Ancylothrix sp. D3o: one gene and its partner. The protein of the gene in region 1 interacts with the protein of each later gene in a pairwise test. Links are inferred from orthologs where the notes say so. Each region holds a gene or a part of one and is shown in the gene's direction. Other genes may lie near its edges.

What was found. The genes of interacting proteins can lie anywhere in the genome.
Region 2: the proteins of pcrA (region 1) and lpdA interact in binary tests that used the Escherichia coli proteins (3 or more experiments, as listed by UniProt). The link is inferred for Ancylothrix sp. D3o from one-to-one orthologs.

What each region holds. Positions count from the first base shown.
Region 1 is NZ_JAMXEX010000005.1:250,802-254,968, forward strand. The notes cover bases 511-3,552. They hold pcrA (DNA helicase PcrA), read left to right. Parts: upstream 511-882; coding sequence 883-3,222; downstream 3,223-3,552. Other genes in these bases: NG798_RS12300 (Uma2 family endonuclease), read right to left, coding at 511-771; NG798_RS12310 (FGGY-family carbohydrate kinase), read right to left, coding at 3,336-3,552. Outside these bases: more of NG798_RS12300, read right to left, coding at 16-510; more of NG798_RS12310, read right to left, coding at 3,553-4,167. UniProt on the Escherichia coli protein: A helicase with DNA-dependent ATPase activity. Unwinds DNA duplexes with 3'-5' polarity. Translocates on single-stranded DNA with 3'-5' polarity. Initiates unwinding more efficiently from a nicked substrate than double-stranded DNA.
Region 2 is NZ_JAMXEX010000001.1:753,732-757,734, reverse strand. What follows is about bases 644-3,521. They hold lpdA (dihydrolipoyl dehydrogenase), read left to right. Parts: upstream 644-1,304; coding sequence 1,305-2,738; downstream 2,739-3,521. Other genes in these bases: trpC (indole-3-glycerol phosphate synthase TrpC), read left to right, coding at 2,867-3,521; NG798_RS03175 (hypothetical protein), read right to left, coding at 751-999; NG798_RS03180 (RNA methyltransferase), read left to right, coding at 644-767. Outside these bases: more of NG798_RS03180, read left to right, coding at 1-643; more of trpC, read left to right, coding at 3,522-3,760. UniProt on the Escherichia coli protein: Lipoamide dehydrogenase is a component of the glycine cleavage system as well as of the alpha-ketoacid dehydrogenase complexes.

The sequences.
Region 1 (4,167 bases):
TAAAATTAGGCCGGTTTAGCTGGGGTTGCTATCACCATTAGCGTCAGGATCTATGCCTAATGCTCGCAGTTTGGCTGCTAATTTTTCGGCGCGATTTTCGGCTTGTTCGGCGCGATTTTCGGCTTGTTCGGCACGATTTTCGGCGTGTTGGGCCCGTTCTTTGCCGGAGGGAATTAGATTACCGCTGCGATCACACCAACGTAACCAAACATCGGTTTTTTCTTCAAATTCTCCTTCCCAAAGTGTCAACCCTAAACCGGCTTGTTCTAGCCATGTATCAGAAGTTTCTTGATAGCGGTTTGCTTGCAATACAAAAATCCGCAAGGCTTCTTGGCTCAAAATTTTTAAGGGGTCATAAACAACGTAATACCCTACTCCCATTTTTGCATAATCTTGGAGTTTTGATGTTAACTCATTACCAACGCGGTTAGAAACAATTTCTATGACAATATCCGGGCTTTTTCCAAATTCCCAAGTTAGGTAAGTGCGATTTTTTTTCTCTCGCCAATCTTCCGGCATTGTCACATCTAAGCTAACAAAAACATCAGGCACTAGCGGCGGTTGTTTGACGGCATAAAAAACCCCGACATTGGCAGCGGCAATAAACCGGCCCGTATCATCTAGTCCCCGCCAAGAGTCATAGAGAATTGTCGTTAAAAACCGCTGTTGCTTTTCACTGTAAAAATTATCCACCGGAGTATCGTCCTCTATGACTAAATCGCTGATATCGGGAGGGATGGGAGTTTCGGTTATCAAAATTTCTGCGACCATTTTTTAACTCCTTTAAAACTGCTTTTATTTTAACGTTTCAAAAATAGCTTGTAAAGAATAATCTAGTAAGATAAAATAAGTTGGTAAGCGACGTAAAACCACCGGCACACCATGACACAAACTCTCGATTTCCTTAGCCATCTCAATTCCTCCCAACGGCAAGCAGTGGAACATTTTTGCGGCCCTTTATTGGTTGTGGCCGGTGCCGGTTCGGGAAAGACTCGCGCCTTAACTTATCGCGTTGCCAACCTGATCCGCAATCACCGCGTAGATCCTGATAATATTTTGGCGGTTACTTTCACGAACAAAGCGGCGCGGGAAATGAAAGAACGCATCGAAAAACTATTTGCTAGTCAGCTTGCTTTAGAAAAATATGGTAAATCTTTTGCAGCCTTAAACCCGGATGAACAAACGCGCTTAAGATCGCGGGTTTATAAAACTTATATCAAACCCTTGTGGGTGGGAACTTTTCACAGTTTGTGCAGTCGAATTTTGCGATTTGATATTGAAAAATACCAAGATGAACGCGGACGCACTTGGAAGAAAAATTTTTCGATTTTGGATGAGTCAGACGCGCAAAGTTTGGTGAAAGATATTGTCATACGTCAGATGAATTTGGATGATAAAAAATTTGAGCCTCGTGCTGTTCGCTATGCCATCAGTAATGCCAAAAATCAAGGCTTATCGCCGCAACAATTTGAATTTGAGCAAGCGAATTATCGGGGTAAAATTATTGCTCAGGTGTACAGTCTTTATCAGGATGCTTTGGCTGCTAATAATGCCCTCGATTTTGATGAGTTGATCCGAGTGCCGGTGGAGTTATTTAAACAGAATGAATCGGTGTTAGGTTATTGGCATCAAAAATTTGCTCATATCTTGGTGGATGAATATCAAGATACTAACCGTGTGCAATATGATTTCATTCGGTTGCTGGTTACAAATGGTGCTCATCCTAAAGAAACTGACTGGCGAAATCGTTCGGTTTTTGTGGTGGGAGATGTGGATCAATCGATTTACTCTTTCCGCATGGCAGATTTTACAATTTTGCTGGATTTTCAAAAGGACTTTGGCGATGGTTTGGCTGATGATGATACGCGGACAATGGTAAAATTAGAAGAAAATTATCGCTCCAGAGATAATATTCTCCACGTTGCTAACCGGCTCATTGAAAATAACACCGAACGCATTGATAAAATTTTACGTCCCACACGCGGCGAGGGTGAACCGATTTATGTACACCGTGCTGAGGATGAAATAGAAGAGGGGCAATTTGTAACTCATCAAATTTTAGGAATGGTGCGCCAAAATCCTGAATTAAAATGGGGAGATTTTGCGATTCTTTACCGCACAAATGCTCAATCACGGGTGTTTGAAGAGGCTCTAGTACGCTGGAATGTGCCTTATACTTTGGTGGGGGGTTTAAAGTTTTATGACCGGAAAGAAGTTAAGGATGTTTTAGCTTATTTGCGGTTAATTGTCAACTCTGTTGATACGGTAAGTTTGCTGCGAATTATTAACACTCCCACACGAGGAATTGGCAAAACAACAATTGACAGAATTGTGCAAATGGCACAACAATTAACGGTGCCGGTGTGGGAAATTTTGAGCGATGAAGATTCGGTGAAAACAATTGCTGGAAGGGCTGCAAATCCCATTATTAAATTTGTGGAGATGATTCAAAAATGGCAGGGAGAATTAGATAATTTACCGGCATCTGAAATTGTCCAAGGAATTCTCGATGAATCGGGTTATGTTGAGGATTTAAAAAGTAAGAAAACTGATGAAGCGGAGGATCGTTTAGAAAACGTTAAAGAACTGTTGAATGCAGTTTCACAATATGAGGAAGAAAACACAGAAGTCAAATTGCAGGATTTTCTTTCAAATGCTGCATTGAGTTCGGATCTTGATGATGTGAAAGAGGGAGATGAGCGTGTTGCTTTGATGACGCTTCATGCTGCGAAAGGTTTAGAGTTTCCGGTAGTATTTTTGGTGGGAATGGAACAGGGAATTTTACCGCATTTCCGCTGTTTAGATGATCCTGCTTCTTTGGAGGAGGAACGCCGGCTATGTTATGTTGGGATTACTCGCGCACAAGAAAGATTGATTCTCAGTCATGCAATTGAAAGACGGACTTGGGGAAACCGGCAAACTGCTATTCCTTCGCTATTTTTAGGCGAACTACCCCAAGAATATCTCACCGGAAGTCTGGCTAAAAAACGTGCCGGAAGTACCCCATCTTCTACGCAATCCCTTTCTGGTAAATCTCCAACAGGAAATCTAAAATCTGTCGATTGGAAGGTGGGAGATAAGGTAACTCATCAACATTTTGGTTTTGGACAAGTTTCGCTGGTTTCTGGAAGTGGGGAAAAGATGTTTATTGCGGTGAAGTTTGCCAAAGTTGGGCAAAAAATTCTTGACCCCAAAATAGCGCCGGTGCAAAAAGTGGAATAATTTTTAACCGCTTCGGTAAGGCAGGCAGGATGCCTGCCCCACTACAGATGGACGCGGATAGGTTATCTGTATTTATCTGTGGAGCAGGCATCTTGCCTGCTTGACATCTGCGGTTAATTTTTTACCCCTCGCATCGCTAGTAAAGCACTCCCATAAGCGGCTTCTACAGACACCGGCTTGCTCATTTCTACCCCCAAATAACGACTGCGTATTTTTTCCCAAACTGCATTTTTTGCCCCACCTCCCGCAGTATAAACTCGCCGCAAACTTGTTGCGCCCAATTCTTGCAATAACTCATATCCCCGTGCTTCAATTTTGGCCATACTTTCTAATAAACCATGCAAAAATTCAATTTTATTTTCTGGCTGGGGTGTTAGTCGTGGTTGTAAAGCTGCATCATTAATTGGAAACCTCTCCCCTGGCTTTATTAACGGATAATAATCCAAATTAATTGATTTTTTGGCAGCAATTTGTAAGCTTAAATTCGCCAAATCTTCATCTGTAAAAAACTCCCGCAACACCGCACCCCCCGTATTAGAAGCACCACCAACTAGCCAAAGATTCTCGTTAGAAAGGGAGGGGAAACGGTGACTATAAATCCCCAACCGGCTATCATCAATTCGAGTATTACTGAGCAGTTTTAAGACTAAAGTTGAACCTAAAGAAGTCACAGCATCACCGGCCAATTTTGCCCCACTTGCCAAAAACGCCGCAATACTATCTGTAGTGCCGGCACAAACCACACAACCCAGCGGTAACTGCAAACTTTCGCACATTTCCTCTCTCACTTCCCCCACCGGCATCCCCGGCACCAAAACTTGCGGCAAATTCGGTAAATTTTCGATATTTAATAGCCAGTTTGGATACGAACAATTTTCAGGATCAGCCCCAAGTTTTAAGGCATTATGATAATCACTGATACCGAGTTTTCCGTGTAATAAAAAC
Region 2 (4,003 bases), on another replicon or contig:
GCAAACTCCACAAACCGAAAGGACGCGAAGAAACGAATCTCTTTCTGCTGGAAGGAACCCATTTACTTGAGGAAGCCTGCGCTGTTGAGTATTCCCTCGAAACCGTCTGTGCTACCCCCCAATGGATTGCTGAGCATCCCCAACTTTGGGATTTTGCCACAAAACACGCCAGTCTGAGTCAAGTTGTAAATGATTTTGTTTTACAAGTGCTTGCAACGACGATTAACCCGGATGGAGTTGTAGCAACTGCGCCACGCAAAACTCAAGACATAGAAAGCTCAAATATCTCAGGTTTAATAGTTGCCCTAGAAACAATTCAAGATCCGGGGAATTTAGGGACAATTATTCGCACAGCAGCCGGTGCCGGTGCTGGGGGGGTATGGTTAAGTGATGATAGCGCTGATCCTGAACAACCGAAAGTTTTGCGAGCATCTGCCGGCACATGGTTTCGTTTACCCATTGCCAGAAAGCCGAATTTAACAGCCGAATTGAGCGACTGTCGGGATAACGGCTTCCAAATTATCGCCACCACCGCCAGCGCCAAACAAACGTACTGGGAAATTGACTATCAAAAACCCACTGTGATTTTACTGGGAAATGAAGGGGCCGGTTTATCTGACTCTGTGCTAAATGTAGCCACCCACCAAGTGAAAATTCCCCTCAATAACGGCGTAGAATCTTTAAACGTCGCCATTGCGGCGGCGGTGATTTTATATGAAGCCCAACGCCAGCAACACGAAACAGCCCCAACTACTCCAGCGGTTTAGATTTTTTAGACTCCAGATATTGCTCAATATCAGCAACGGCTTGTTCTAATTCCGCTAAATCAAAAGCTTTTTCGGTTTTTTTGCTTGAATTTGTCTTACCAGGCTGTTTAGGAGTCTTGGCATCGCTTACCGGCAAATCATTAAGGCTATCTTGTAATTGTTCGATAGACTCAAAAAAAGCTTCAGCAGCGATGCGGCGTAAATTTTGGTCTTCTTCGTGTTGCTCCATCATGCAGGACTCCATAGCTATATAAAAACTATCACCAATACTTGCCGGCTGGGGCTAAATTTTTGCCAGATGCACAGCGTTTTAGGATGCCTCAAACCGCCAACCATCCCTAGCATTAAGCTGAGTTTACTGATTTTTGGGATTCCAGTTAATGGTATTCTCAAGCCCTCTTGGGAATACCAGACCCATTGCTAAAATACAGATTGCCCAAAAATTTGCTTGCTTGAAACAGAACTGCATCCCCTTGTACAAGTGACCCCCAACAGACGAAAATAAATAGGGCTTTTGTTGCAGCAGGAGAAATACAAGTGTCAGTTGGATTTGATTACGATTTAGCAATTATCGGTGCCGGTGTTGGCGGACACGGTGCCGCCATCCACGCCAAAAGTTGCGGTTTGAAAGTAGCTATTGTTGAAGCCGCCGAAATGGGTGGAACCTGTATTAATCGCGGCTGTATCCCCTCAAAAGCCCTTCTGGCAGCAGCCGGTCGTGTCCGTGAGTTGCGCGACGAACATCACCTCAAAAATCTGGGCATCCAGTTAGGCGAAGTCAGCTTTGAGCGTAGCGCCATCGCCGATCATGCCAACAATATTGTTAGCAAAATTCGCGCAGACATGACCAACAGCCTCAAGCGTCTTGGCATTGATGTGTTTCAAGGCTGGGGTAGAGTGGCCGGTAAACAAAAAATCAGCATTGATACGGATAACGGCGAAAAAACCATCACCGCCCGCGATATTATCTTAGCCCCCGGTTCAGTTCCCTGGGTACCCAACGGCGTAGAAGTTGACGGCAAAACAGTTTTTACCAGCGATGCAGCTATTAAGTTAGAATCGTTACCCCAATGGATTGCTATTATTGGTAGTGGTTATATTGGCTTAGAATTTGCTGATATTTATACCGCTTTGGGTTCAGAAATTACGATGATCGAAGCCCTCGATCAATTGATGCCTACTTTTGATCCTGATATTGCCAAACAAGCCCAAAGAGTTTTAATTGCCCCCCGTGATATTGAAACTCGCACAGGTGTTTTAGCTGCCAAAGTTACCCCCGGCTCGCCGGTGAGAATTGAACTGGCAGACATGAAAACAAAAGAAGTGGTCGAAGTTTTAGAAGTTGATGCTTGTTTAGTTGCTACCGGTCGTATTCCAGCTACTAAAGATTTAGGATTAGAAAAAGTAGGTGTGGAAACAGACCGGCGTGGGTTTATTCCTGTCAATGATGACTTACAAATTTTAGCAAGTGGTGAGCCGGTTTCTAATCTTTGGGCAATTGGTGATGCTACCGGCAAAATGATGCTGGCACACGCCGCTTCTGCACAAGGTATTGCTGTGGTAGAGACCATTTGTGGACGTCACCGGCAAGTTGATTATCGCTCAATTCCCGCCGCAGCTTTCACCCATCCAGAAATTAGTTTTGTTGGCTTAACTCAACCGGCTGCCGAAGAATTAGGCAAAACTGAAGGTTTCAAAGTTGCAGTTGCTCGCAGTTATTTTAAAGGCAATTCTAAAGCAATTGCTGAAGGCGAAACCGAAGGACTTGCTAAAGTTATCTACCGGGAAGATACAGGAGAACTTTTAGGAGTTCATATTTTAGGAATTCACGCGGCTGATTTAATTCAAGAAGCCGCAAATGCAATGGCAAAACGCGAATCTGTCCATGATTTAGCTTTCTTTGTCCACACTCACCCCACCCTTTCGGAAGTGTTGGATGAAGCTTATAAACGTGCCATCGCTAATCATTAACCTATCTGCGTTAATCAGTGGGGCAGGCAAGATGCCTGCCTTACATCTGTGGATATAAACCGCAGATATTAAGCAGGCAAGATGCCTGCTCCACAGATGAAGAAAATGTAAAATTGAGAAAATAAACTATGCAAATTCGTCGTCGTCCTCCAAATCCTGCTGTTTCTGTGAGCATTTTGCGTTATCAAGTAAAAATGGCGGATTCTGAACCGCAAAATATTCTCGAAGAAATTGTCTGGCATAAGGAAACAGAAGTTACGCAAATGCGCGAGCGTTTGCCGTTGATGGAACTGCAATATCAAGCTAAAAATGCACCGCTACCCCGCGATTTTTTGGCGGCTTTAAAAGAAGGTAAAACTCAACCGGCTTTGATTGCTGAGGTAAAAAAGGCTTCTCCAAGTAAGGGAGTTTTGCGCGAAGATTTTGAGCCGGTGGATATTGCCAAGGCTTATGAAAAAGCCGGTGCAAGTTGTATTTCTGTGTTAACAGATGAGAAGTTTTTTCAAGGCAGTTTTCAAAATCTTCGCCGTATTCGGCAATCGGTGGATCTGCCTTTGTTGTGTAAGGATTTTGTGATTTATCCCTATCAAATTTATCTGGCTCGTGTTAATGGTGCTGATGCGGTGCTTTTAATTGCGGCAATTTTATCTGACAAAGACTTACAATATTTTTTGAAAATTGTCAAGGCTTTGGGGATGACGGCTTTGATCGAAGTTCATAGTTTAGAAGAACTGGATCGGGTTCTGGCAATTGATGGGGTAAATTTGATAGGGATAAATAACCGGAATTTGGGTAATTTTTCGGTAGATTTACAAACAACTGAGGATTTGTTGCAAAAGCACGGTAGTCTGCTGCAAGAGCGGGGTATTCTGGTAGTGAGTGAGTCAGGGTTACACAACAATTCTGATTTACAACGAGTTAGGGCTGCTGGTGCCGGTGCTGTGTTGATAGGCGAATCCTTGGTAAAACAACCCGATCCGGGTGCAGCAATCTCTGCTTTGTTCCAAGACTCAAATCTTTAAACCTGGCAATTTTTTAGTCTAGCGATTTTATCGCCCAATTAAAAAACGGGCTTTGATGGGCCCGTTAACTTTTTACTCTTCCTGTACCCCAGAAATTTCGGATACCAGTGATCAGAATAGATGCCGACAGGCAATGCAAGCAAGGTTTGTGCGAATCAATCGGATCGGCACGCCCTTTGATTTTTTAAAGTCGTAAATTTCTCCTAAATGTTGGCAGATTGGTGTGATGGTGGGGTTGCCGTC